DNA from 3 places in the Arthrobacter sp. K41 genome. Region 3 is predicted to be linked to each of the others. Evidence: riboswitches for the same ligand, from Rfam matches in the RefSeq annotation. Region 3 holds a riboswitch; each other region holds the start of a gene.
The links. A riboswitch is a leader RNA that binds a small molecule or an ion and turns the genes downstream of it on or off. The one in region 3 is predicted to bind cyclic di-AMP.
Positions count from the first base shown of each region.

Region 1: another riboswitch for cyclic di-AMP. It lies ahead of AC5RTE_RS10445 (M23 family metallopeptidase); the one in region 3 lies ahead of AC5RTE_RS02575 (LysM peptidoglycan-binding domain-containing protein).
Region 2: another riboswitch for cyclic di-AMP. It lies ahead of AC5RTE_RS07320 (aggregation-promoting factor C-terminal-like domain-containing protein); the one in region 3 lies ahead of AC5RTE_RS02575 (LysM peptidoglycan-binding domain-containing protein).

Region 1 is NZ_JBNHEW010000003.1:625,895-635,188, reverse strand. Features, by position in the region: gene AC5RTE_RS10480 (DNA repair helicase XPB) at 1-305, opposite strand, end outside; gene AC5RTE_RS10475 (helicase-associated domain-containing protein) at 319-2,799, opposite strand; gene AC5RTE_RS10470 (hypothetical protein) at 2,810-3,043, opposite strand; gene AC5RTE_RS10465 (cold-shock protein) at 3,261-3,644, shown strand; gene AC5RTE_RS10460 (DUF3027 domain-containing protein) at 3,650-4,543, shown strand; gene serC (phosphoserine transaminase) at 4,695-5,825, opposite strand; gene AC5RTE_RS10450 (iron-dependent transcriptional repressor DtxR) at 6,104-6,799, shown strand; cyclic di-AMP (ydaO/yuaA leader) riboswitch at 6,944-7,155, shown strand; gene AC5RTE_RS10445 (M23 family metallopeptidase) at 7,165-7,986, shown strand; cyclic di-AMP (ydaO/yuaA leader) riboswitch at 8,115-8,295, shown strand; gene AC5RTE_RS10440 (C40 family peptidase) at 8,366-9,076, shown strand; gene AC5RTE_RS10435 (NlpC/P60 family protein) at 9,241-9,294, shown strand, end outside.
Region 2 is NZ_JBNHEW010000002.1:625,976-635,269, reverse strand. Features, by position in the region: gene AC5RTE_RS07340 (dihydrolipoyl dehydrogenase family protein) at 1-201, shown strand, start outside; gene AC5RTE_RS07335 (hypothetical protein) at 331-855, shown strand; gene AC5RTE_RS07330 (SixA phosphatase family protein) at 862-1,389, opposite strand; gene AC5RTE_RS07325 (winged helix-turn-helix domain-containing protein) at 1,440-2,306, opposite strand; cyclic di-AMP (ydaO/yuaA leader) riboswitch at 3,103-3,263, shown strand; gene AC5RTE_RS07320 (aggregation-promoting factor C-terminal-like domain-containing protein) at 3,269-3,997, shown strand; gene AC5RTE_RS07315 (YdeI/OmpD-associated family protein) at 4,077-4,520, shown strand; gene AC5RTE_RS07310 (glyoxalase superfamily protein) at 4,581-4,955, opposite strand; gene upp (uracil phosphoribosyltransferase) at 5,001-5,636, opposite strand; gene AC5RTE_RS07300 (phosphatase PAP2 family protein) at 5,677-6,573, opposite strand; gene AC5RTE_RS07295 (nucleoside deaminase) at 6,634-7,140, shown strand; gene AC5RTE_RS07290 (glycosyltransferase) at 7,166-7,927, opposite strand; gene AC5RTE_RS07285 (hypothetical protein) at 8,035-8,232, opposite strand; gene AC5RTE_RS07280 (6-pyruvoyl trahydropterin synthase family protein) at 8,236-8,631, opposite strand; gene AC5RTE_RS07275 (zinc-dependent alcohol dehydrogenase) at 8,635-9,294, opposite strand, start outside.
Region 3 is NZ_JBNHEW010000001.1:544,145-553,438, forward strand. Features, by position in the region: gene AC5RTE_RS02515 (SOS response-associated peptidase) at 1-57, opposite strand, end outside; gene AC5RTE_RS02520 (mycoredoxin) at 182-439, shown strand; gene AC5RTE_RS02525 (lipoate--protein ligase family protein) at 440-1,186, opposite strand; gene AC5RTE_RS02530 (thioesterase family protein) at 1,350-2,153, opposite strand; gene AC5RTE_RS02535 (endonuclease/exonuclease/phosphatase family protein) at 2,323-3,000, shown strand; gene AC5RTE_RS02540 (NUDIX domain-containing protein) at 3,014-3,523, opposite strand; gene AC5RTE_RS02545 (DUF1918 domain-containing protein) at 3,566-3,757, opposite strand; gene AC5RTE_RS02550 (metallophosphoesterase family protein) at 3,853-4,359, shown strand; gene AC5RTE_RS02555 (glucose 1-dehydrogenase) at 4,478-5,371, shown strand; gene AC5RTE_RS02560 (DUF1810 domain-containing protein) at 5,453-5,896, opposite strand; gene AC5RTE_RS02565 (DNA alkylation repair protein) at 5,880-6,449, opposite strand; gene AC5RTE_RS02570 (TraR/DksA family transcriptional regulator) at 6,446-6,802, opposite strand; cyclic di-AMP (ydaO/yuaA leader) riboswitch at 7,185-7,356, shown strand; gene AC5RTE_RS02575 (LysM peptidoglycan-binding domain-containing protein) at 7,360-8,211, shown strand; gene AC5RTE_RS02580 (protein adenylyltransferase SelO) at 8,313-9,294, opposite strand, start outside.

The DNA.
Region 1 (9,294 bases), on a different contig from region 3:
AAGTCCTTTTCCAGCCGCAGCCGGCCGTACCTGGACATGGTTTCCTCGACGTCGATCAGCAGCGAGTGCGGTACAGGGAACCGGGAGTACTTCAGGAGGGTGTCCAGGACCTTCTCGGCGTCCAGCCCTGCCGCGCGGGCATTCCACAGGCCCAAAGGGGTCAGCCGGTAGCTGTGGATGTGCTCGGGGGCACGCTCGAGTTCCGCGAACGGCGCGATGGCATGCCGGGCTTCGGTGGCGAGCTCGTGGTCCACCTCAAGGAGGATGGTTTTGTCGCTCTGGACTATCAGGGGTCCGTCGTTCACGCGGGGGAGTCCTTCACTGGCGCAGTTCCTCTGCGGCCTCAATATCAATGATGCGGTGAATGGACAGCACCCGTTCGGTGTCCTTGGCGGGATCAAAGACCCGCACCCGTCCGCCGCTTACGGAAAGGGGAACAACGATTTCCAGGTTGGCATTCCCCATCCCGTCCACCACGTTCATGCTGATGCGCTGCTTGAGCCGGATGGCCCGCTGCAACGCCTCCAAACCCAGCTGTGTGGCCGCCTCACCGTCGTGGTCGCCGTCCGGGCCGAGGTTCCCGACGGTGGCAGGGCGGTGCCGCAGCACGTCAAGTTGTGCCTGTACTTCTTCCGCCGGCGGGGCTGTCCGCGGTGCCGTGTAGACGGGCCGTGACGTGGCCGACGACGCAGGAGCGCGCCGCAGCCGGAGCACCGGCTGGGCGGAATCGTCAAAGGAGGGGGAAAGACCCAGACTGCGAAGAACCTGCGCTGTCTCACGCGGCGGCGCCGAGGAGATGAGGACGGTGGGCGCAATCCGGACCAGGCCCAGCCCCTCTGTTTCCGGGCCGGTCAGCAGCCCCAGCAGAGCACCTTCGTCCTCGCTCTGGACAAAGCTGGCGGCTGCACCCACCCGCAACCGGCCGTGCCGGGCGGCCGTATCCTCCACCAGGTACTGCAGCGGCTGGGGTACTGCCGTGGCCGAGTGCTCCTTCAGGAACTCCAGCACAGTGGAAGCGTCATGACCGGCGTCCAGCGCACGGCGGATGGAGCCGGGCGAGAACCGGTAGATGGTGGCCGGCCCCTGGCCTTCGGCGTCGGCCATCAGCAACAGTTTTTCGGTCAGCGCTGGGGCGAGGTATCCGGGCGCCACGGCGGTAAGGTCCGCCTGGAGCAGTACGTGGTTCAGTTCGGCGGGCAGGTGCTCACCAAGGATGGAAAGAGCAGTTTCCGGTTCGTCGTCCGCGATGGCCCTTCCAAGCTGGCTCAGGGCCCCGGAGCCGAGCAGGCCCAGTACCTCGGCTTCGGCCAGGACCCCGCGGATCAGCGAGCTGAAGCGCCGGGCCATGCGCGGCTGGGCCCACTCGGCCCGCTGAAGCACCGCACCCGCGTCCAGGACCGGCGCTGTTCCGTCCGGGGCTTCTGCTTCAGCGGTCAGTTCATTCAGGATCTCCAGGATCCGCCTGCGGATTACAGGTGCATCGGGCCGTTGCGCCTCGGCCGACAACGCAGTGATGGTGCTTCCGGAAGCTGACCGGTGCGGGGCTGACCCCGGGGATCCCTTGATGGGCTGCCCCACCATGGAAGGCACGCGCTCGCTGGCCAGCCAGGCGTTGACCAGCCAGAGCCATTGTTCCTGCCGGGGCAGGGCAAGCCATTCCAGTTCCGGCGGCTGAACCCACGACGACGAGTCAACGTCCAGGCGGATCAGCCCGGCCAGCCCGCAGAGCTCGAGGAGAAGGCCGGCATGGGGCTGGTCGATCCTGAGCAGCTCGGCCAACCGTCTCATCTCGCGGACGCCCACACCGCCGCTGCGCAGGGTGGCCAGGGGCTGGTCCCGCACCACATGCAGGATTTCGCCCACCAGCCGCAGGGTCTCGCTGATGGCTCCCAGGGCTGCGTTCCGCCGGAGGGCGGCGCTGGTGCGGCCAAGCTCGGGGACCGGCGGCGAAAGGCTGAAGTCGTTGATGATGGCACCGCCCCTCAGCGAGAGCCCCACGCTGTGGGGCAGCTCCACATGTGCGGCGTCCAGGGGAACCAGCAGGCCGCGCGCAAGGAGCCAGTCGATGGGTCCGACGTCGGATCCCTCGGCTGTGATGGATGCCTTGCGCTGCGCCTGGGGGACCGCACCCATGGCCCAGTTCCGGAACCTGGCGAGCAACGCCGCCGTCCTTTCCGGGGCGGTGGCCAAAATGTCCTGGAGGGCCTCGGGCGAGGACGTCCAGCGCTGCAGGGCAAGGGCAGCCTCCATGGGCGTGGTGGCTTCGTGGACGGGTGCGCCACTGCGGTGAAGTTCGGACACGAGCTGGACCGCCCGCTGCGCGAACGCCGGCTGGAGGCGCACCAGCTCGGTGTAGCTGCGGCCAAGCCCCGCTGGATAAATCCCTACGACGTCCTTAAGGCTGCCCACAGGGAGGTAGTAGCGCTGCCTGTTGCCGGGGACTGCCCCGGGCGGGGGTTCTGCGCGGTGGACCAGGGCAAGTTCCTGGAGCGAGACCAAAATCCGTTCCACAGCCGCAACGGAGGAACCCGGGATCATCTTCCGCAATCCTGCCGCGGAGGCACTGTGCTCCGTATCCGTGTTGGTGCACAGATGGAGGGTTTCAAGGACCTGCATCTGCGGCCGGTTGAGCCGCTCCAGCGCGCGCTGGACGCTGACCCGCCCGCTGGCCCTGGCTGCGAGGGCGGCGAAGTCGGGAACCGGAGGCGAGATGAGGTCTGGCCGCGCGTCGAACAGTGCCTGCAACGAGTCATCGCTGCGGGCCTCCAGGTCCTTGCTGAGCGCGCGAATGAGGGACATCAGTCCAACGTTACCGTCCGTCCTGTTTTCCTGCCCTGCGGCGTCCGGCGGCGCTGTCCAGGACAAGGAACAGCATCAGGAGGAATGCCAGCGGCAAGCCGTAAAGGGCGGTGTACGTGACCCAAACCGGCGACACGGAACCGGCAAAGGCGAAGGCCATAACGGCAGCCACCGCTGCCAGTGAAATCACGGCAATGGCTGCGGCGAGGATCGTCAGGGGACGCCGGTAACGCGAGGGTGTCATGGATGTAACGCTAACAGTCCGGCCTGACAGCTCTGCAGGGGTGCGCCGGTGCGTTGCGGAGCGCCATCGAAAGCAGGATAACGGCAGTTGTCAGGATAACCTTGAGGGATACAGACCAACACGGTATCCAGCCGTCATACCCTGAACCCGCACAGCAATGCGGATGCGGTGACGGCTGGCCGTGTCTCAAGACGTCAGAACGAAGAAGGTTAATTACGTGCCTACCGGCAAGGTCAAGTGGTATGACAAGGAAAAAGGCTTCGGATTCCTCGCGGGCGAAGACGGACAGGAAGTCTTCCTGCCCAAGTCGTCGCTGCCCGAGGGCGTCACGGAGCTGAAGGCCGGCACCCGCGTTGAATTCGGTGTGGCCGATGGCCGCAAGGGCGCCCAGGCCCTGGGCCTGCGCGTGCTGGACAAAACGCCGTCCATCGCGAAGGCCAAAAGGCCCAGCGCGAAGGACCTTGCACCGCTTGTCCAGGATCTCGTGACCGTCCTGGACAACCTGTCCGGAACCCTCTCCAAAGGCAAATACCCGGAAGGCAATAAGGGCAAGGCCATCGCTGCCGCCCTGCGTAAGGTTGCCGACGAGCTGGACGTTTAGGCCCCATGAAACCGGAAGCTGATCAGCAGGACCCGCAGTCAACCGTCCCGGAACCGGTGGACCTGGCGTCCTTGGCCGCGGGCTCGCTGGACATTGAGTTGGTGGACCCGGTGTCGGTGGATCCCGCATCAGTGGACCTGGTGGCGCTTCAGGCAGGTGCCGCACCGGCCGGGGAGGCCGATGTTGCTGCCGCCTCTGCAGGCCTTCCGCCTGCCGCGCCGACGGTTGCAACAGCCAAACTGGCCAAGCGGCGGGCAGGGGTGCCTGTGTGGCGGACCGGAAAGCCGGACGCTTTCCTTGCCGCTGCCGTGGACACGGCACGGACCGCCCTTGCAGGCATCACCTCTGCGTCAGACATTGGGGCGCACCTGGCAGCTAAAAGCGAAGGCGACCGGCTGGTAACCCACCTCTTTGAATGCAGGCTGCCCGGTTACGTCGGTTGGCAGTGGTTCGCCGTGCTGACACGGAACTCCCGGTCCAAAGTAGTCACAGTCAACGAGCTCGGCCTCCTGCCGTCCGAGGAATCCATCCTCGCGCCGGAATGGGTGCCGTGGGCGGAACGCGTCCGGCCCGAGGATGAGCAGGAACCGGAACCGGAAACAGCCGAACAGCACGTCTTTGAAACAGCGGCGGAGGCGCCTGAAACTGTTGCGGTTCCCGATTGGACAGCGGACGCTGCCTCCACTGAACCTGACCCCACTGAACCTTTTTCCGGTGAACCTGCCGAGGGCGTTGCCGCTTCCCTGGATGCTGTCGGCATGGGCGAAGCGCAGTCCGGCGAAGCACAGGACGGCGAAGCGCAGTCCGGCGAAGCACAGGACGGCGAACGGCAGCAGGGGGAAGAGCAGGACGCTGAGGCCCCGGCGCAGCCCTTCGACCACGACGCCGGAAGGCACTAAGGCTCAAAGTCACGCGAACGCGGGCTGAGTGACCAGCTCCGACGCACCAACGGCGCCGACCGGGAAACCCGGGCGGCGCCGTCGTACTTAACCAATAGGTGTTAAATTATTTGGGCTTCTGGCGCAGCCCCGTTTCGCGACGCAGCACGATTCACTTGCGCAGTTCGCCCACGACGTAGTCGATGCTGGCGAGAAGGGCGGAAACATCTGCCGGCTCGATCGCCACGAACGTCGCGATGCGCAGTTGGTTTCGGCCGAGCTTGCGGTACGGCTCCGTGTCCACGATTCCATTGGCCCTCAGGACCTTGGCAACCACGGTGGCGTCAACGGACTCATCGAAGTCAATGGTTGCGATGACGTTGGAACGCTCATCCGGGTTGGTGACGAAAGGGGTGGCGAATTCCGACGCCTCGGCCCAGCTGTAGATGCGTCCGGCAGAATCAGCTGTGCGGGCAGAAGCGAAATCCAAACCACCGTTGGAGTTCAACCACTGCACCTGCGCGTCCAGCGTTACCAGGGTGGACAGCGACGGGGTGTTGTAGGTCTGGTTCAGGCGCGAGTTGTCGATGGCGGTTTGCAAATCCAGGAAATCGGGAATCCAGCGGCCGCTGGACTTGATCCGCGCCGCCCGTTCCAGTGCGGCGGGGGAGAACAGGCCAAGCCAGAGCCCGCCGTCGGAGGCAAAGTTTTTCTGCGGCGCGAAATAGTAGACATCACTCTGTGCAACGTCCACATCCAGTCCACCGGCTGCGGACGTTGCGTCCACAAGCACCAGTGAGCCCTCGTCCACCCCATCGACTCGCTGCACGGGGGCTGCGACGCCGGTGCTGGTCTCGTTCTGGGGCCAGGCGTAGACGTCTACACCGGCTTCGGCCTGGGCGGAGGGGCGGGTGCCGGGCTCGGACTTGATAATGGAAGAGGCCTCCAGGAAGGGCGCCTTGTTGGTAGCCCCTGCGAATTTCGATCCGAACTCGCCGAAGGACAAGTGCTGGGCTTTCTTTTCCACAAGGCCGAAGCTGGCAATGTCCCAGAACGCTGTGGAGCCGCCGACGCCGAGTACAACTTCGTACCCTTGCGGGGCCTGGAAGAACTGGCTGAGGCCCTCGCGGACGGAGCCAACGAGGTTCTTGACCGGGGCCTGCCGGTGGGACGTACCCAGGATGTTTTTCGCGGCCGCGGACAGGGCATCAATCTGCTCCGGTCTGACCTTGGACGGCCCTGCGCCGAACCGTCCGTCCCGGGGCAGGAGGTCGGCGGGAATAGTGATGCTGGGTTCGCTCACAGGTGCTCCAATTTCGGCGTGGACACGGCTTTGGTCCGGACGGGTGCTGGTGGCCGGCAGCCGGTGACAGCTGCAACCAGGGCCTCCCTCATTCTGCCCTGTGGGACTGTTGGGGCGGGAACCGGAGCCGTCATAGTCCAGTCAATGAGACGGTCACACAGCCCGCCGCAACTAATCGGACAAAGTCAAAATAGGCTAAGCTTTTCCACGGACTACGTCGCAGTTGAAGGCGATACGGTGGGACAACGCAAGGTACTGCGCTCGAGGAGCTGAGCTGGATGACGGATCTGATTGATACTACGGAGATGTACCTTCGGACCATTCTGGAGCTCGAGGAAGAGAACATCGTTGCCCTGCGTGCGCGTATCGCCGAACGGCTTCGCCACTCCGGACCCACCGTTTCCCAGACCATTGGACGGATGGAGCGGGACGGCCTCGTGGTGGTTTCCGGCGACCGCCACCTGGAGCTCACTGAGACCGGCCGTAAGCGCGCCACCGAAGTCATGCGCAAGCACCGCCTGGCTGAGCGGCTCCTCGCCGACGTGATCGGACTGGACTGGGCCTACGTCCATGACGAGGCCTGCCGCTGGGAGCACGTGATGAGCGAGCGGGTGGAACGGCGCATCTACGAGATGCTCGACCACCCCACCAAGTCTCCGTACGGAAACCCCATCCCCGGGCTGGCCGCGCTGGGCGGCATGCCTTCCCTTGGTTTTGGCGACGGGGCTGTCAGCCTTCTGGAGGCGATGAAGTCCTACGGCTCTGCCTCTGTTGTCACCATCAGCCGGCTTGCTGAACCCATCCAGGTGGAGCCTGAGCTGCTCTCGCAGCTTGACGAGGGCGGCATCCGGCCTGGCGCTGCTGTGTCCCTGGAACGGGTGGGTGATTACATCTCCGTCCGGGTCCCGGGCATCGAAGGGGCGCTCGAGCTGCCGCCGGAGGTAGCGGCCCACGTGTTCGTGGCCCTCGCCTGAGAATCCCCGTCGGGTGCCCTACCCCATGTGAAGTGGCTTACGCAAAGATAACGGAATTGTTACTTTGCCCCTTTTGCCTCTATAGTTGAACTGAAGTTGATATTAAAGCGTTACCTGATCCGGAGCCGAGCTCTGCCAGCGGATCAGGAGCACGAGTCGTAACTGGCAGAGGCGGGGGAACCACAAGCGGCAGCCGGGGGACTGCCTTGGGGTTAAGTCCGTCAGCAGCAAGCCTCTTCCAGTGAAGGATTCCTCCGGGATATCTCTGTGCCGAAGCTTGCTTACGGCGGACCGGGTCTTTGCACTCTCTGACCCGAATCCGACAGCTAACTTCGCAGGCTTTCCAGAGAGGACCCTTCTTGACCATGCACAATTCCAGGGGACGCCGCCGCGCGCCGGTCCCTGCTTCGACACCGCGCGGTGTCGAAGTCATCACCTCGGAACGCCCCCGCGATCCGCACCGTGATGCTCGCCGGCGTCGGGGTCCCTTCCGTCAGGTCACCGAATTCGCTGCAGCCAGCGGCATCGGCCAAAAGGCCGGCGTGGCACTTGCCGCCACCGGTCTGGTACTCACCGTGACCGTACCGGCCACCAGTCCCGTCATGGCCACCGATACCTTGGGATCCTCTGCCGTTGCCGCGTCAGCTGTTGCCCCGCAGCCCCAGATCACCGCAGAAGCCGGGGCCGCGATTGACTTCAGCCGTTCCGCTGTAGTCACCCAGGCGGACCCGGACGGAAAGCTGAAGCAGCTGCTCAGCGCCCAGTCTGCCGGCGCCGTAACCCGCGCTGCTTCCACGGGAAGCCTCGGTGCCCCACTCGCTGCCTTGACCACTGCTTCGCCGTTCGGCTACCGCGTCAGCCCGATCACGGGAGGCTCCGGCGACTTCCACCGCGGGCAGGACTATGTGGCCCAGTGCGGCACATCCGTCCTGGCTGCGGCCACGGGAACTGTTACCTTCGCCGGCTGGCACGAGTACGGTGGCGGCAACCGCGTTGTAGTGGACCACGGCAACGGCCTGGAAACCACGTACAACCACCTCTCCTCCTTCAGCGTGAAGGAGGGGCAGACAGTTTCCCGCGGAGACGTTGTAGCCCTCAGCGGGACCACAGGTGCCTCCACCGGCTGCCACCTGCACTTTGAGGTCCAGGTCAACGGTGAGGTCGTCGACCCCACCAGCTGGCTCTAGTCAAGTGACCGCTTGCTATCAAATCATCTTGACCTGCCGTGACCTGAATGTGACATTCACGCAAAACTGCTGTACCGTCTAACTCGCGTCAACTTTTCCGAAGTTGACGCTCTTGTGCGGATTGCCTAACTCTGCCACCGCTCAAGGTCCGTTCGCATTTCATCGTCTGGCAGGGGCGGGGGAACCAATTGTGGCCTTTAGTTTCGAAGGCCTTGGGGTTAAGTCGCAAAAGCTTCCCAGGAAGCCGCGCGGCCGGGTGACTCCCATCCGAATCCGACAGCTCACCTCGCAGGCATTGGGAGAGGCTACCTTCGTGTCTTCACGCCATAATTCGGCGCGCCACCGCGCGCAACCGGTTCGTACCAACGCCCTGGACTCCATGTCCAAGGCTGTTAGTGCCAATGCCGGGACAGTAGGTCGCCAGGCTGCAGTCATCGCTGCTGCATCCGGCCTCATCCTGACCATGGGCCTGCCAGCCAATGCAGCAGATACCACTGCTGGTATCTCCGCTTCCACCGAGTCCGGATCCGCGCAGCCCGCCCTTGCCGTCACCGCGGCACCCACGGCTACCGTTTCCTTCGAACGGCCGGTTGTGACCACCATCGCCGCTCCTGTTGTGGAGCCTGTGACAGTCCAGTCAACCTCCGATGACGAGGACGCCCCCGCCGCATCGACTGCAGCGACCGCGTCAACTGCCCCCACTGCGGCGACTGCCACCACAGCAGCAGCAAAGAAGATCGCCGAGCCCGTCGCATCCGCGGCCAGCTCGGGCATCGCGGCCATCGCTTACACCGGCATCGGCAGCCCGTACGTCTGGGGCGGCACCACCCCCAATGGCTGGGACTGCTCCGGCTTCACCCAGTGGGTCTACGCCCAGGCCGGCATCAGCATCCCCCGCGTGAACGCATGGACTGCAATGAAGCCCACGTCCACGCCGCAGCCCGGTGACCTTGTTATGCAGAACGGCGGAGCGCACGTTGGCATCTACGTCGGCAACGGCATGATGATCAGCGCCCTGAACCCCTCCCAGGGAACGCTGCTGCACTCGGTAGCCGCTACCGGCTCCTCCGCGTTCTTCACCATGAACTAGTTCTTCGACCTTACGGTCCAAGAGCTTTTTCTTTGCCCAAACACGCTTTTCGCTAAATCACACATCCCCGTTCAGGGCGTGCCGGCGTACCCCCAAGATGCCGGCACGTCCAGTCCCCTTTGGCTGCCTACATGCGGTTCGAAGGAAAACGAAAGAGAGAACTGATGACTACTCGTGCAACCGCACGGCACCGCGCCGAGGTCACCAAAACCAACTCG
Region 2 (9,294 bases), on a different contig from region 3:
TGGGCACAGCTGGTGGTGGATGAGGACCGCAGGGTTCTCCTGGGCGCAACGTTCTGCGGACCGGACGTTGCGGAGCTCCTGCATGCGGCCACCATCGCCGTGGTGGGCGAAGTGCCATTGGAGCGCCTCTGGCATGCAGTGCCCTCTTACCCCACCATCAGTGAGGTATGGCTGCGGCTGCTGGAGAAGTACGGGCTGTAGGCGACGGCAGAGGTGCGAGCGTGCCGCTGGGCGGGCTGGCTGCACCGAGGGACCAAAGTGTTGCAGCCATTATGGTTGACTCGCGCGGCTACGAGTGGAAGTTGCCCCTCTTCGGGGATGATGGTGGTCATGCGTCACATGGGAAACAGCGGCAAGTTCGCGGTCATCGCCGGCATCGTGGCTGCCGGGCTGCTGATCCTGACGGGCATGACCCTGGCGGAGCCGGTGTTCATCGCTTTCCTTGGCGTCCTGAGCCTCGCCTGCGTCGCCTGCATTGCGGAAGTGCTCCGCCGCCGCCGCATCTTTATGCTCGTCGTCGCTGGTTTCTCCACCAGCCTCGCCATAGCGGGATCGCTTGCCTTCCTGAGCACCTGGGAAGCGGCCTTCGCCGGCCAGACCTCACTGTTCGGCACCCCACTGCCCACCTCAGACCCGGATAACTACTTCTTCCTGGCCGCGCTCTCGCTGCTGACAGCCCTGGCGGCACTGTTCGCGGGGGCCGTATGGCCGGGGCGGCGAGGCAGAGTGCAACACCCGGGCGCAGCCCGGGCCAGCGGCGCGCGAACCGCTTCCCGCGACAGGAACGCCGGCGGGCCGGCAGCACGGCAAACACGGCCTTTCCAGCCCCAGCGCCGTCCCGCGCCCAGGAAGTAGCCTGGCTCAGTGTGACCGCGGCACCTTGAACCTGGTGATCCGTGCGTCCTGCCCGTCCAGCTCCGCCCAGGACTTTTCAGTTTCGAGGACGGTAAGCGCGTTGGTGGGATACCTCGTGGCGGCGTCCATGTAGGCGTCGTGGTCAGAATCACGGGAGGCGAGGTGCATCGCAAGATCCTGCACGCCGGGCAGGTGCGCGATCAGCATAAGCGTGGTCACGGTATCCGGAACATGGTTGACCACCGTCAGCATACGGAGGGCCGAGGCGGCGTAAAGCCCGTCTTCGAGTTTGGGCGTGGGCGCCTTGTCACCCAGTTCGGAGCACACCCAGGTGCAGGTCTGGCGGGTCCGCAGGGCGCTGGAGCACAAGATGAAGTCGGGCACGATGTTGTGCTTAAGCAACCAACGCCCGGCAAGCGGCGCCTCCCGGTGGCCCCGCTCCTCCAGGGGACGGTCGTGATCCGCCACACCGCCGGGCCAGTCCGCCTTGGCGTGCCGCATGATCACAAGGCGTCGAAGATGGTGCTGGCTCATGGCTTAAGCTTAATGCCCGCCCCGGCAGGGGCGGCCAACGCTCTGAGGGGCTAGATCGAGTATTCCGGAGCGGCCCAGACGATAACCTCGGGGTGCTCGTAGAACCGGTAGCCCTGGCCGCGCACCGTGCGAACGGTGTTGGCGAGGCGGCCAAGCTTCGAGCGGAGGCGGCGGATGTGGACGTCGATGGTGCGCTCGTTAGGGACTTCTTCGGCGTTCCGCCACAGGCCTTCAAGCAGTTCGTCACGGCCCACGGTGCGGGTTCCGTTTTCCACAAGGTAGTTGAGGAGCTCAAACTCCTTGAACGTCAGGTTCAGGGATTCACCATCAAGGTGTACTTCGCGGCGGGCCAGGTCGATGAGGACGCCTGAGGGGCGCGGTTCCTGGGGCTGCTGGGGCCGCGGGGTTTCCGTGCGCTGCCGGGTGTTAACCGTGGGGTCACCGAACGTGGAGCGGACGACGTCGAGCGCTGACCCGGGGGTGCCGGCCGGGGCTACGGCAACAGCGGCGTAGCTTTCGGCTCCGGTTACCAGGGACTGGGCGTAGGCGCGGATTTCCTGGGCAAGCTTGGCGATGGAGGTGCCGGCGGCGGCCGCAGTTTCCTCATCAATTCCCATGTACAGAACGAATCCGCGGGCAACGTTCTCATTGGCTACCGGGCGGACCGGGGCGGGGCCGGCCACTACGGGAGTGGGAGCCGTCACCGGCGCGGAGTCAGCCGGCGGAACGGCGCGGAGTTGGCCGTAGGAGTTGGGATTGAAGCCCTGGGGGCCATAGCCCGCGCCGGGAAAGCTGCTTCCCGAAGTTGCGGGAGCGAGCGACGTGCGCGGTCCGAAACCGGGGCGGAGGCCGGAAGGCTGGCCACCTTTGGCGGCGTTACGGACAGAAATGTGGACGTATCCGGATGCAACTGACATGGATTGCTTACCTCAATGTGAATGGCCGTCATCGCGGCTCGAATGCTGGGTTCCCCGCATGGACTGCGGGGAGGGACGCCCGACGCTGGGCTGGGGGCGTATGCCTACTAACTTCGAGGGGTGGGAAGATCAGGCGTACATTCGACAACAGCGCATGTCGGCAGCAGCGGATGTGCTGGGCCAATGTTCTGCGGCTGCAGGTGCTGTTGAGTTCTTGTTCACAATGGAAGTGTGCAGCGTAACAATGCTAACTTGCAAGTAACAATGGACCGCTTCGTCCGGATAGTGAGACAAAAGCGCTTAACGTGTCGCAGATCACGATTCTGGCTGATGGTCAGATTGCTGATCAATATCCCGTTTGACGCTCCTCCTGAAGGTGCCAGCGCAACTTAATTCGGCGAACAGTGCGCACAAGTTCGCTTTCTTCATGCGTCTTCAAATTGCCGGAATCGCCTTCCTTTCGTCGCTCACTGTCCAGTAGCGGCCACTAGTAGCCCCGGGAAATCGGCCGAAGCACGTGACGAATCTGGGCGGCCTGGCCCGCTTTCACCTCAAGCGGCGGCAGCGCAGCCTGCCATCCCTGACTCCTCAACCGACACCGTGGCTCGGGGTAACAGGGGCATAACGCACGAAGTCAGCTCAATAGCGAAAACGCCATTTCTCCGGTTGCTGCTTCGACAAGGCGACGCGCCGTCGTCGTGATCTCTGTTACCAAGTTGTGACTTACGGTCTGGTTCCTGTACCGTCGATAGGGTGCGGTTCGGGCGTTCGGGCCGCATATCCGGATGACGCCAAGCTCTGCCACTTCCCGGATTCCTCTTGAACATAGGCAGAGGCGGGGGACCCACCGTCCCGGGCACTGATTGCCCTTGGGGTTAAGCCAGCACGTGAACTTTCCGTAAGGCCGGATGCCCTCATCCGAACCCGACAGCTAACTCCGCAGGTGTGAGAGGCGATTCATCATGTTCAAATTCCTGGCACAGCCACGTCCGAAAATTGAGTCTGCACCGCAGGCCGGGCCTGAAACTGGCAAAATCCCTTCGTTCGGCAAGCGCGCGGCAGTGATTGCCGCGTCATGCGCACTCCTTATTGGAGTTGGAGCTGCAGGACAAGCTACCGAAACCAGCATCCGCGCAGCTGCCACCGAAACACAGGCGGTTGAGGCGCAGTCCAACCTCAGCATCGAAAAGAGCGAGATCACGGCGAATCCCGCGCCGGAGTCGGCAGCCCCGGCCCTGCCGGAAATCAACGTTGTACCGCAGGCGGCCGAGCCTGCACCGGCACCCGAACCTGCACCGGCACCGGCTCCCGAGCCGGCACCGGCACCCGCTCCCGAGCCCGCACCGGCGGCCGCCCCCGAGCCTGCCCCCGTCGTCGCGGTCAATGATCCCGCCGGCGCCCAGGCCTATGCGGCCGGCCAGCTTGGCAACTACGGCTGGGCTCCTGACCAGATGCAGTGCCTGGTTACTCTGTGGATCAAGGAATCGGACTGGACCACCACGGCCACCAACCCGAGCAGCGGCGCCTACGGCATTGTCCAGTCCCTGCCGGCCGAAAAGATGGCCAGCGCAGGCGCGGACTACCTCACCAACTACCGCACACAGATCAACTGGGGCCTGAACTACATTCAGGAGCGCTACCAGTCCCCGTGCGGCGCGTTGAACTTCCACTTGTCCAACAACTGGTACTAAACGCCCGGGATATCAAGAACCTGTCAGCCGTGCGGCCCGCACCTTCTGAAGGTGCGGGCCGCGCGGCATACTGTCATTCATGAGGTTTACCACCACGATCCAGGGCAGCGGAAACAAGACCGGCATCGAGGTTCCCGGGGATGTTGTTTCGGAGCTCGGGGCCGGCAAGCGGGCGCCTGTGGTGGTCACCATCAACGGCAAGAGCTACCGCAGCAGCATTGCCGTGATGGGCGGGCAAATCCTGGTCTCACTGAGTGCGGCCAACAGGGAGTTTGTTGGCGTTGCCGCAGGAGACACTGTGGAGGTGGACCTGGAACTCGACACCCAGCCCCGGGTAGTGGAGATGCCCGAGGACCTTGCGTCCGCACTGGCTGCCGAGCCCGCCGCCCAGGAGTTCTATGCCACCCTGAACTACAGTGCCCAGCGCCGGTACGTTGATCCGTTGGGTGAAGCCAAGACCCCCGAAACCCGGCAGCGACGCATCGCCAAGGCAGTGGCGGACCTCAAAGCCGGCAAAAAATAACGTCCGCCGCTTTTGTGTCCTCTGCCATTTCCTGCCCGCGTGCCTGCGCCCCCGTGAAGGTTAGGCGTCGCGGCCGGGGATGTACTGCACCGCCCACCTGTTGCCGTCCGGGTCGGCGAAGTACACAAAGTGGCCCCAGTCCTGCACGTCCACGTCGCTGACGTCCACTCCGTTGCCCTTCAGGTGTTGGTGGGCGGATTGCATGTCGTTCACCACGAGCTGGAGGTTGGAGCCGGTGCCCGGAGGGGCGTCCGTGAGCCCGTCACCAATGCAGATTGAGCACGCAGAGCCCGGCGGTGTCAGCTGGACAAAGCGGATGGAGTCAGTTGGCCGTTCGTCGAAGTCGGCATTGAACCCCACCTTGTTAACGTAGAAATCCTTCGCGCGGTCTACGTCTGATACAGGGACATACACAAGTTCCAGTTTCCAGTCCATCCGCACAGGCTAGCGGCGGCACAAGGAATGGAAAAGGCTTGAGGACTACCCTGCAATGCCGTAGAGGCGGTCCCCCGCGTCCCCGAGCCCGGGCACGATGTACGACTTCTCGTTGAGCTTTTCGTCGATGGAGGCAAGGACGATCGTCACGTTTGCGTCCGCGAGTTCCTCCTCGAGCTTGGCCAGGCCTTCCGGAGCGGCCAGGAGGCAGATGCATGTCACATCCGATGCTCCGCGCTTGAAGAGGAACTTGATGGCTTCGCGCAAGGTTCCGCCGGTGGCGAGCATCGGATCCAGGACGAAGATCTGCCGGTCAGTGAGGTCCTCGGGGAGTCGCTCGGCGTAGGTGATGATGTCCAGGGTTTCTTCGTCACGTGCCATGCCCAGGAAGCCGACCTCTGCGGTGGGAACGAGTTTGGTCATGCCCTCCAGCATCCCCAGCCCGGCGCGCAGGATGGGGACCACCAACGGGGTGGGTTTGGTGAACGCGGTGCCCACAGTGGTGCTGACCGGTGTTTCGATGGTGACGGGCTCGGTGCGGACCTCGCGCGTGGCCTCGTATGCAAGGAGTGTCACAAGCTCCTCCGTCAACTGCCGGAAGACCGGGGACGGCGTGTTCTTGTCCCGCAGGACGGTGAGCTTGTGGGCGACCAGCGGGTGGTCAACAACGAGAGTGCGCATGGGTCAAAACTATCACCCGGCTGCTGGTGCCCCTCGGCTCTCAGCCTCCCGCGCCCGTCCGCGAGGAGCCGTCGCTCCCCCGCAAGGAGCCGCCGTCGCTCCTGCGCAAGGTGCCGCCGTCGTTTCCTTGCGGGGCGGTGCCGTTATTCCTTCCGGAGGTGCCCGCGTTGCTGGGGAGCGGGTCCTCGCTGTGCTCCTCGCGAAGAACCGGATGCTCAAAATCCGGGGCGGGGCCGGCGTGCTCGCGCTTCCGCACGAGGTGGAACAGCCGATGGGCGAGGATCACCATGCAGACCCAGGCGAGCCCCAGGAACCATCCCGCCATGACGTCGGTCATCCAGTGGTGCCCCAGGAAAACCCTGCTCAGGCCCATGGCGATGATGAAGAGAACCCCGGCAGTGATGGCGGTTATCCGGGCCCAGAGGGCCTGGAACTGAAGGCACATAATGTACACCAAAACGCCAATAACCACAGTGGTATTCAATGTGTGGCCGCTGGGAAACGACGGGGACGATTCGAAGGGCGGCACGGCCTCGGAATGATCCGGCCGGGTCCTGCCGACAAGACGCTTACCCATGGTGGTGGCCGTGGTGGAAACAAGGGCGGCACCGCCCACCAGGACGATGGGACGCCAGGTCCGGCTCAGGAAGGTCAACCAGGCCGTGAGAATGGTCGCGACGATCGGCATGCCAATGCCGCCGCCCACATTGGTGAAGGCTGTAGCGAAGGCGTTGACGTCGGGGTTCCGCAGGGATTGGGAATACTCCAGCGCCGGAATATCGAGGCCCGCCAACCCTTCCTCGTCCACCACATCCGAGTAGACCTCGGCTCCCAGCAGGGCCATGGCGAGCACCAGCGCGCCACCGACGATCATGGTTAACCAGAGGGCGGCGTAAGGCTTGATCCACTTGTCCACGCGTTTCCGGACTCTGCTCACGTTGCCTCCCGGCGGCGTACCTGACGGGTTCTGGGTATCCTTCGAAACTATCATTGAGCCATGGTCTCCGGGGAAAAGAATCACGACGTGTGGATGGGCCTTGCCCTGGCGGAGGCGCGCCGTGCCCTTGCCACAGAAGACGTGCCGATCGGGGCCGTAGTACTAGGGCCCGACGGCGCAGTGCTGGGTTCCGGACGGAACCAGCGGGAGGAGCTGGGAGACCCTACCGCCCACGCCGAAGTAGTTGCCATCCGGGAGGCTGCGGCGCGGCTGCGCGAGCTTTCAAAGGCTGACGGCGTGAGCGGAGACGGATGGCGGTTGTCCGATTGCACGCTGGTGGTGACGCTGGAGCCGTGCGCCATGTGCGCCGGTGCCATTGTCCTGGCGCGGATACCCAGGGTGGTTTTTGGGGCGTGGGACCAGAAAGCCGGAGCCGCGGGCTCGGTGTTCGACGTTTTGCGGGAGCGTCGGCTGAATCACTGGGTTGAGGTTTACGCAGGGGTCCGTGAGGACGAGTGCGGCGGGTTGTTGCGGAACTTCTTCGCGGGGCACCGCACCCGTTTATAGCTGCTGCCGAGTACATGCGGCACTGCTACCTTTCACCCCCGAAGCATGTCCAGCACTTGCGCGGCTGTCTGTCCCAGCCGGGTAAACGGCCCCTCGTCTCCACCGCTGCGGAGCGCCAGGTGCTCCTGGTTTCGCTGTCCAGCAGCCAGCGCCGCAGGACCCCGGCCAGCACGTCCGGGTTTTCCGGATCGCCGTTTTGTGGGAACTGCACGGCCGTACCGGGGAAGCGGATGCTTTCGCCGTCGACCGGGGCGGCAAAGGTGAGGGCTTCCACAGCACCTGTTCCCGCGCGTATCACTACGGGAATCCCGTGCGGCAGCGATTCCGTGACCACCATACCGAAGGCCTCAGCCTCGGAAACCAGGACGCTCAGGTCTGCCCTGTTCCATTCCTCTTCCAACGCCTGGCCCCGCAGCTCACCTGCTACGCGCACCCGCCGCTCGAGCCCGTGCGCTGCGACCGCGGCCCGCACGAGGCCTGCGTACTCCGGGTCGGCCTGATCCGATCCAACAAGCGCTGCAGTCCACGGGAGGTCCTTGATGCGCGCCAGAGCTTCAATGGTCAGCAGCTGCTCCTCATTAGGCAGGAGCGCGGCCACGGTGACAATGTGCGGCGGGACCGATCCCTCCGAGCGGGGCGCGGAACCGGTCCCGGGAAGTGCGATGCGCAGTCCCTGTGAGCCATGGCGTGCTGCAAGGACGTCGGCTGCCCAGCTGCTGGTACACACAATGCCCGAAGCCGCCCGCAACGACCGTGCCTCCAGCTCGTGGTGCGCAGGTGCCGGCATGTGCACCAGCACCCAGGTCTCGCGCCGGGCGTTGGCGGCAAACTCCAGCTCCTCCGGGGGCCCATTGCGATCAGTCCGTCCAGAATCGTCACGACTGATGGTTGGTCCTACGGCGCCCAGGCGCTGAGTAAAGGGCCCAGCCGCCGTCGTTCTTCCGGGGTGGACTCCGGCCAGGAACCCTCCACAGGCAGCACCTCCACCTCCGCGCCCAGCCTTCGCAGCCCCTCAACGTGCCGGGCGTTATAGACATTGCCACCGGAGTTGTGGCGGATGTTGGCTGGTACGAGGAGCCGGATGGGGCGCACGGGCTAAGCGTTCAGTTCCATCGAACAGGTTGCCCAGGCGTCCGGGTTCTCCCGGAGCGTGACGTCGACGCCGGCGAGTTGGCGGCCGTCGTCGTCCTCCTTCAGCTTGCCCGCAACTGACTGGGCGATGTACTCAGCCAGCGCTTCGGTGGTGCTGAGCCTGCCTTCAAAGTCCGGGTGCTCGTCCAGGTTGCGGTAATTCAGGCCGGACAGCACCTCCTCGATGATGGTTCCCGCGGCACCGATGTCCAGCACGATGGCGTCATTGTTGAGCGTCCGACGGCGGAAGGTCACCTCAGCGACAAACGTTGCCCCGTGCATGGCCTGGGCGGGGCCGAAGGCCTCCCGGGGAAGACTGTGGGCGATCATAAAGTGGCGGCGTACGGTCAGGCTGAACATGGGCTACCTCTGGTCTTCGCGGGTTGGGTCCTGGAGATTTCGCTCTTGGGGGTATTCGATGACGTGGCACAGCGCATCCAAGGTCCCTTGGGCGAGGCCCCGCACTACATCCGGCAAATCGGAAAACGTTGAAGAGCCGGTAATGAAGGCATCGAACACTGGATCTGCGAGGAGTGAGACGGCCAGGTCAAGGCGGTCCGCGTTGGTCCTGCGGTGGCGCCGGGCCCGTGCCACAACTCCCACCTGGCTCGCCCGGATGGACAGCCGGCGTGCGTGGAAGTCCTCGCCCAGAGGCAGCGTGACCTCCCGGTTGGCGTACCACGACATCTCAATGACGTCGCCCTCATCACCCGCCAGCTGGAGGCTGCGTTCGAGGCCCTCCTGGGAGGCGGAGCAGTGGAACACTATGTCGCAGTCCGTGAGTGCGTCATCCGGGTGGATGAATTCGACTCCCAGAGTGTCTGCCAACTGTCGCCGGTTGGGGTCCAGGTCAACGAGCTGCAGCCGCTGCAGCGGGAAGGTCCTCAACAAGGTGGCGACCATCCCGCCTACCAGGCCCGCACCCACCACGGCTACCCGGTCCCCCAGCCGCGGACCTGCCTCCCAGAGGGCATTGATAGCCGTTTCCACCGTTCCGGTGAGGACAGCGCGCCGGGAAGGAAC
Region 3 (9,294 bases):
GTCAAACTCTGCCAGGAGGTCCCCCACAGCACGTGCCATCACATAGCGTCCACACATGGCTCCAGCATGCCATCGGCGGCAGAAGCTGTCATCCAGGGACGCTGGAGGCGCACGAAGCCGGGAATACGCGGCTTTCCACTACCGTTGTCGGGAAGGAAACCTCGACTCATAGGAGAAACTTATGGACTTCACTCCCGAATCCGGCACGATCACCATGTTTTCCACCACCTGGTGCGGCTACTGCAACCGGTTGAAGAAGCAGCTGGACTCGCAGGGCATCGGCTACACCGAGATCAACATCGAGGAAGTGGAAGGCACCGCCGAACTTGTGGAGCAGCTCAACGGCGGCAACCGTACGGTGCCCACCGTCCTGTTCCCGGACGGCACCGCGGCCACCAATCCTTCCGCTGCCGAGGTCAAGTCCCGCCTCGCGGCCTAGTCAGGCCCCCAGGCTGCTGAAGGCAGCGGTGCCCAGGGTGGCGTGGCCGGCATAGGCGGCCAGCAGTGCTTCCTCCACGGCGGCGACGTCCACCCCGGGCACAAGGTCGTTGACGGCTCCCGCCGTAGCGGGGTCCCACTGCAGCCCCAGGGCTGCATAGCTGTCGGTGAGGACCTTGCGGATGGGGGCGGAGTTCTCCACCACAATGACCGAGCTGAACAGCCAGCCGCCGGAGACCACCCGCTGTGCCGTGCCCACCAGCTTCACCGGCGGGCCGCCGGCGGGACCCGAGCCGTGCACACTGTATTCCCCCGGGCAGTACTCACCGGGGATTTCCCCTACAGCCGCCCGCACCCCTACGCTCTGCAGCGTTTCGGCAAACAGCTTCCCGAAGTATCCGAACCTGCTTTTGGAGCCGGCGATGGCGTCGGCGTCCGGTTCGATGTGATCCACCACGAGGGTTCCTTGGTGGTATGCGGCCGCGCGCCCTCCTGCGCGGCGGACCAGCGGCTCAAATCCGTTGTCGCGGCAGGCTTGGGCGGCTGCCTCGAAGCCGGGCAGCCGGGTGTCCCGCTGGCCGAAGGCGACGGTGGGGGCAGGACGGTACAGCCGCAGCGTGGGGCCGATGCTGCCGGTCCTTGCCTTGGCCAGGAGCTCCAAACCGAACTCCAGGTCCCGGGCCGCCCCGAGCGATGCCTCCTGCCGCACCACTGTGAGTGTGCGGTGTCCCGGTCCGGCCTGGTGCATGGTGCGAAGCTCCCTTTAATATCGTGCAGTTCCTTGGTGGTGCCGCCGCACCGGCAGTGACTGGCCGTGGCCGGCTCAGGCTGATAGGCCTCTTTCCGCCGGAGGCGCATTGCAAGCCTTTCGGCGGACAAGCCAAGCCTAGGGTACGCCGCAACCCGGTCCGTCAGGTCCTGCGCACGGTCAGGATCTGCTCTGCCCGGCCGAAAGGGCCCTGGAGGTCGTGCAGCACCGTTGACGTCAGGCCGATGCCGTCCCGGCCAAAAGAGACGGCGTTGTCCAGCCCCAACCATTCCCCCGCCGGGCGGCGGTACATGTGGATCTGCAGGTCGAGGTTGGGGAACGCGTAGCTGTCCTTCCCCGGCGGCACCCGGGCGGCGATGCCGTTGGCAGTGTCCACCAGCCCCATCAGCCGGGCGAGGTCGCCGCTGTCAGCGCTGTCCGTCAGGGGGTGGTCAGTGCGCAGCCATACCTTGCCGGCGCCCGGCCGGTGCCCTTCCGCCACGCGCATCTCCAGCGAACGGATGTAGCCGCCCGGCCACACCGCCGCGCCGTCGTAGGGCTTGCACTCCTCGGGTCCGGGTATGCCGGCGTCTTCCACTGCGGCCACGTCGGAGGTGTCGCTGGTGATCATCCGCCAGGCCGTGGCCCGGATGACCGTCCGGCCTGCGGCCACCAGCTCGGCCTGCAGCAGTTCAATGGTCCGTCCAGGCCGCAGGGTGGTGGTGTCAATGCGGAATTTGCCGCCGGGAATCAGGCCCAGAATCTCGTAGCTGAGCCGGGCCATCCGCATGTCCGTGCGCGGCTGGTGCCGTTCAAGGCTGTCAGCCATCAGCCCGGACGCAGGCGCCATGTGCTGCTCGTGGACGTTCCAGGCGCCCTGGGCGTGGATGGTGGACCGGAAGCGGCCACCGCCCAGGGATTGGTAGTAGAAATTTCCCTCGGCCAGTTCAGGCAGATCAGCGGACAACGTTGGCCCTTCCAGGAGATGTCAGTGAAGTGGCAATAACTCTATCGTTTAGCCCCGGAACCGCTCCTGGAGACGCTGGCCGACGCGGTGAAATGTTTGGAGCCCGGGACCTGTCCTCTGGGTAGACTCAGGAACTGGTCCTGTCAGCAACCCTCGGAAGAGGTGTTCCATGCGCGTCATCAGTTACAACCTCCGCGAGCACAAGGCGAGCGGAGAGCTCCTTGCCCTGGCCCGGAACCACGATATTGACGCGCTCTGCCTCCAGGAGGTGGATTCCAGCGACCTTCCGGAGACCCTGGGCCCGCTTCACCTCGCGGACGCCACCAAGGCGAACCGGCTCGGGCTCGCCATCTACTACCGCACCAGCCGGTTCACCGCCCTGGACACGCAGTCCTTTGCGCTGAAGAAGTCCATGCATGACAGGGTGCTGGCCCCGGCGCATGAACGCCTTATCGGCACCCGGGTGATGGACAACGAAACGCAGCATGAACTGGTGATCGGTTCCTTCCATGCCGCGCCCCTGACGGCCTCCAACTCGCTGCGGCGGAAGCAGATCCACGCGGCCCACGCCGAACTCCTGACCATGGGCAAAGGTTTGATGACACTGATGGTGGGCGACTTCAATTACCCGTTCTTCACCAAGAACCTGCATGTCCACATGAAAAATTCAGGCTACGCATTGTCGCTGAGCAACCGGCGCACGTACACCCGCTACAAGGTATTCAAGGGCCATTTCGACTTTGCCACCTCATTGGGGCTGGACATCACCAGCGTGGAGACCCTCCCGCGCGGGAACTCGGACCACCTGCCCATCCTGGTGACCGCCGAATACGGTCCGGACTACTGACCGGGCGTCCGGGCTAGGTTCCGGAGGCGAGCCGTTCCCGGAGGCCCGGCCATGCCGCCGCGAAACCGGGATGCAGCTCCTGGTGTTCCACATCAGCAAACGGAATCCACAGCAGTTCGATGCTCTCCGGATCGCTGATCACCGGATCAAACGGCTCCGTCACCAGCACCACCACGGTGGTGTAGGACCAGTAGCCCAGATCCAGCAACGACGTAAAGAGCACCTCGACGCTCTCCGGCGGCACCGCTGCTTCCTCAAACGCCTCACGCAGGGCGCCCGCTACGGCGTCCTCGCCTTCGTGCAGCGCCCCGCCCGGCAGTCCCCAGGTGCCGCCATTGTGGCTCCAGATGGCGCGGTGCTGCAGGAGCACGCCTTTGGCAGGGTCGTAGGCAAGCACCCCGGCGGCGCCGAATCTGCCCCAGTACCGGCCCCGTTCCCCTTCCACCCAGGCATCGCCGGGGTCGCGGGGGCCGGTGCGGACAGGCGGCGTGGAGGACTGTGTTGAAGCCGGGAAGTGATCCATCGCTCCAGTCTGACAGGTGGAGCGGCGCATCACACTGCGGCGCTACTGCCCGTTTCCGCGTTCGACGGCGAAATCACCGCCGGGATACATGACGGTTTCGTGGCCGTCGTCAAAGCGGACCAGGTATGGCGGGGTTCCGCCCTGGCCGCGGACTTCGAGGATCACCCCGTGCCGGTCCGTTGCACCGACGGTCCTTCCGTGAACGATGATCCTGTCGCCCTGTGCTGCCTCCATGGCTATCACCTCCAGCCCCAGATTACGACTGTCTGCCTCCGGGGAACAGGGCCGGAAAGGGCCAATCCGAACCGGCAGCATGGCAGGATTTCCCCATGCCGCTGAATCTTCTCCTGCTCGCCGATACCCACGTGCCCAAACGCGCCAGGGCGCTCCCCGCGCAGGTGTGGGCCGCCGTCGGGAATGCTGACGTGGTTTTCCACGCGGGCGACTGGGTGACGGTGGACCTGCTGGACGAGCTTGAGCGGCGAAGCCGGCGGCTGATCGGCGTGTACGGCAACAACGACGGCGCCGGCCTCCGCGCCAGGCTGCCCGAAACGGCAACCGCAACGCTTTACGGAGTCCGCTTCGCCATGGTGCACGAGACCGGCCCGGCGAAAGGCCGGGAGGCACGGTGCGGGGCGCTCTACCCGGATGCTGACGTGCTGGTCTTCGGGCACAGCCACATCCCGTGGGACACCACAGCCCCTGGAGGCCTGCGGCTGCTCAATCCCGGCTCACCTACAGACCGGCGCCGCCAGCCTGCCTGCACCTACATGACGGCGGCGGTGGACTCCGGCGGCATCACGGAGGTCAGGCTCGTCGAGGTTCAGCGGGACTGAACGGGGGCTGGGCCAGGAACACGGAGCGGGTTGGCAGGGACGGGCTGATTGCCTAGGCTGGAACGGTAAGCATGCTTAGCTTTCTCGTGTTCCACTCCGATCCAACAGGAGGACCACCATGACAGACCAGTACACCTTCCGCAATCCGGTCACCGCCTACGAGACAATTTCCCCGCCGAAGCAGGACCAGCCCGAACCCGGCCTGGACGCAGAGCTGGAACCCAAAGCGGACCTCGGTGAGAAAACCTACCGCGGTACCGGCCGGCTCGAAGGCAGGAAGGCAATCGTGACTGGCGCGGACTCCGGTATCGGTGCAGCCACAGCCATCGCCTTCGCCCGGGAAGGGGCCGACGTCGTCCTGTCCTACCTCCCGGAGGAGGAAGAGGACGCCGCCCGCATCGCAGGATTCATCGAAGCCGCCGGCCGCAAGGCCGTCAAGGTGCCCGGCGACCTGAAGGACCCGGTGCTTTGCCGTGAAGTGGTGGACACCGCCGTGGCCGTGCTGGGCGGAGTGGACATCCTGGTGAACAACGCCGGGAAGCAGGTGGCCCAGGAGGAGCTGACCGACATCACGGACGAGCAGTTCGACCACACCCTGAAGACGAACGTGTACGCCATGTTCTGGCTGACCAAGGCTGCCCTCCCACACATGCCGCCGGGCTCCACCATCATCAACACCACCTCCATCCAGGCTTACAACCCATCACCCACGCTGTTGGACTATGCCACCACCAAGGCCAGCATCAACAACTTCACCAAGGGACTGGCCCAGCAGCTCGCGCCCAAGGGCATCCGCGTCAATGCCGTAGCCCCCGGGCCCATCTGGACTCCGCTGCAGGTCAGCAGCGGCCAGCCCAAGGAGGAACTGCCGGAGTTCGGGCAGTCCACTCCCCTGGGCCGTGCAGGCCAGCCGGCCGAGCTCGCCCCGGCGTATGTCTTCCTGGCCTCGCCGGAGTCAAGCTACGTCGTCGGGGAAACGCTGAACGTCAACGGCGGCAGCCCCTCGCCGTAGCCCGGCGCTGCCGGGTATGTTCGACGGCGATGCCCTGCGCAGGAAGCGCAGGCACCGCCGTCGGCTCTTTTGTTCGAAATTCTAGGTCGCGTCCTGGCCCGCCAGCAGCTCATCAGTCGCGGCGTCCGGCTGTCCGTCAAAAAACTTGGCCAGGACGGTCTTGAAGACGGTTTCGCCGGGTGCCGCGCGCAGGAACAGCGTCATGGACGAGTGCAGCTTCCGGGCATCGATGCCGCCCAGGATGTCCTCTGCGGTGCGGCCTGCATGGTTGGTAAGGGCCAGGGCGCAGTCGAGCAGCCGCGGGCCCAGCACCTCATGGTCCAGGTACTCCCGGGCTTCAGCGAGGGAGCTGATGGCGTACCGGCGGGACATGTCGCTCTGTCCCAGGCCGGCGAGCTGGGGAAAGATGAACCACATCCAGTGGCCGGACTTACTGCCCATCTGCAGTTCCGCCAGTGCCTGGTCGTACGTTCCGCCGCTGTCCTGGGCGTGGACGAATCGTTCAAGGTCAAAGGGTCCGTTCATGGGTGTCTCCTTGTGGTGGGGCTTCGGGTTCTGAATGCTGTTCAAGATAGTCCGCTGCGCGGCGCAACTGGCTGTCCGGGTCCGTCCGCCAGCGGGCGAGGACGACATTGGCACGTTGCCGCCCGTGTCCGTCAAGCCGTGCCAAAAACGGCGCCACAACATCGGCCAGCAGGGGGCCGGCCAGTTCTTGGGTCGCGGCAGTCCGCAGGAAGCCCTCAACCCGGGTCAGGTCCGTGTGGCGCAGGAGTGACACTTTGGACTGCAGCAGGACGACGGCGGCGAGGCGGCGTTCATATACGGCCCTTGAGCCGGGCCGTGGCTGGCCCCACAGCGCGGACGCGAGCTGCATAACGCCGTCGTGATCAAAATCCTTGAACTTGCGCAGGGCGTCGCGGACCGTTCCCCGGACAGCGCCCACTGAAGAACCGTAGGAGGCCAACCGACCGCCGAGCCGGGCCTCGACGTCGTCCGCCCGGTACCAGGAGCCCTCATTCTGCAGGGTGCGGTCAATAAATGCGGCGGCAGCCGCCACCTGCTCCCTGCCGCTGGTCATCGGCGGCCTGCCGCGGCGTGCCGGATGCAGAACGGCGTCCACGGCCTTGCCTCCAGCCTGCCCTCGGCAATGGCTTCACCGCAGACGGCGCAGGTGCCGTAGGTGCCGGCGGCGATCCTGGCCAGGGCTGCGTCTACCTGGTGGAGCCCGGCACTGCTCTGCTGCAGCAGGGCCGAAGCCTGGGACAGCTCGAAGGCGATGGTGGCGCCTTCGGGGTCATGCTCGTCATCCACATTCGAGTCCTGCCGGGCCGAGTTTGCCGAGGCGATGTCCTCGCGGAGGGCCGGGAGGAGAGCAATTTTGCGCTCCCGCTCCTCCTCCAGCAGGATCCGGAACCTTTCGTAGTCAGGCATGGCAAAAGCCTACGCGGGGTCAGTGCCTGTTCCCCGTCACCGGAGCAGTTCCAGGCCGTGCCTGCCACGCTGGGCCCCGGTTGCCTGGCCGAATTCCGGAGCCTTCCTTCCAGCCCGATATCCTCCTGCCGCGGAATCCCAGGGCGGCCTGTTTCACGCCGAGGTTATAGGTCTGTGACAAAGAACACGAGCCACATCTCCGGCGCGCCTATCTCGCAAGGTCAGGCTGGGGTGCTGCAACCCTCCAGTCGTTTGCGGAATGCGGTAGAAGCACCTCGTATGTTACCCAAACGTGACAATGGGGCCCCGCACGGGTTAGGGTCTTCAGGTGTCCCTCCCAGACGGGACATTCCCCTCAGTATGCCGAGCCCTGCCACTGACCCGGGAACCAACGCTCTTCAGCTGGCAGGGACGGGGGAACCAAGTTTCCGCGGCCTCATATGAGGCCTTGGGGTTAAGTCGATAGCACCTCCGCTTTTTCCGGATGTGCTCCCGGCCGGGTATCTCCAACCCGAACCCGACAGCTCACCCCGCAGGCATGGGAGAGGCGATCAACCGTGTCAAAAAATTCCATCACCGCCCGTCACCGCGCGACTCCGGCCCGCTCAATCGCGCTCCAGGGTTTGGCTGTGTCAGTCAAGTCCCTTGGCCGCCCGGCGCTCGCCGTTGCAGCAGCATCCGGCATTGCCTTCGGTGTCGGCGCCCCGGCCCACGCAGGCGTAACCGGTCCGGACACCACCGAGACCACTAACACCCAGGCTTACGCAGCACCGGCTGCTGCAGTGGCCGCCCCGGCAGCAGCCGCAGCCAACGTCCACACTGTTGTTTCCGGCGATACCCTCGGTGCCATCGCGGCAGCCCACGGCGTAGCCCTGAACGACGTCCTGGCTGCCAACGGCCTGGCGATCACCGCCATCATCTACCCCGGCGACCAGATCCAGATCCCCGGTGCCGGCTCCGTTGCAGTTGCTCCGGCCGCCGCCCCGGCTCCCGCCAAGGCTGCCGCTCCTGCCAACACCGGCATGAACCTGTCCTACGCCTCCACGGCTGCCGTACCTGCTCCGGCTGCACCTGCCCCGGCAGCTCCCGCAGCCACCGGCACGGGCACCGGCGCAGCCATTCTGGCCAACGCCTACGGCCAGCTGGGCGTCCAGCAGGACTGCACCGCCATGGTGGAGAAGGCACTCCGCGCAGTTGGCAAGAGCGTTGGCGACCTCGCTCCCGGCCAGTTCTACCAGTACGGCACCACCGTTGCCACCCCGGCTCCCGGTGACCTGGTTATCACCGCAGGCCACGTTGGCGTCTTCGCCGGCAACGGCCAGGTTGTCAGCGGCGGCGTGGACGGCTTCAAGACCGAGGTCCACTCCATCAGCTGGCTCGGCGGCGCTTCCTTCGTCCGCGTAGCGTAGTCACACCACCCGAACAGGGGCGGCAGACGGGATTAATCCTGGCTGCCGCCCCTGTTTTGTTTCATCGGGTCTCCCCTGGTTCCGGCACCAGGTGGAGATTTTCAGGTCCCGCAGAAGGTCTGGTAGCTGCCGAAGTCCTCCGGCGCTCCTTCGGCATAGCGTTCCAGCCCGGGCCTCTCACTGAACGGGGCACTGACCACGTCCAGGAGCCGGGTAAAGGGATCAAGGTCTCCCCCCGTTGCTGCGGCGAGCGCTTCCTCCACCAAATGGTTGCGCGGGATGTAGGCGGGATTGACCGTGTCCATCAGGTCCCCGTCCGGTTGCAAGGCGCGCCACCGCCCGGCCCAGGCATCGAAGGCCGCCAGGTCAAGAACCATTCCGCGGGCGGGGCGGTCGTTGCCCCTGGCCGCGTGCGAGAGGTTGCGGAAAAAGGACGTGTAGTCGATCGGTCCGTCCTTCAGCAGGGCCACCAGCCCGTCCACCAGCTCCGAGGCCTCTTCGGCCTCCGCGCTTCCGGCCGGGGCTTCCGCCAGGCCGAGTTTGGTTTTCATGCCGGCGAACCAGGCGTCACTGTATTGCCGGCGGAACTTGCCAAGTGCTTCCACCGCCGGGGCAACGGCCTGTTCCTGGTCTTCATGGAAGAGTGGCAGCATGGCCTCGGCCAGGCGGGCCAGATTCCATTCCGCGATAACCGGCTGGTTGGCGTAGGCGTAGCGCCCGCCCACATCGATGGAGCTGTACACCGCGGCCGGGTTGAAGGCGTCCATGAAAGCGCAGGGCCCATAATCGATGGTTTCCCCGGAGATGGTCATGTTGTCCGTGTTCATCACGCCGTGGACGAATCCCACCAGCATCCACTGGGCCACCAGTTCCGCCTGGGTGGACACCACTGCTTCGAAGAGCGCCAGGTACGGGTTTTCGGCGTTTGCGGCCTGGGGGTGGTGCCGGCTGATCGCATGGTCCGCCAGGCGGCGCAGGAGGTCCATGTTTTCGGTGGCCCGTGCGTACTGGAAGCTCCCCACGCGCAGATGGCTGCTGGCCACCCGTGTCAGTACCGCCCCTGGAAGCATGGTCTCCCTGCGC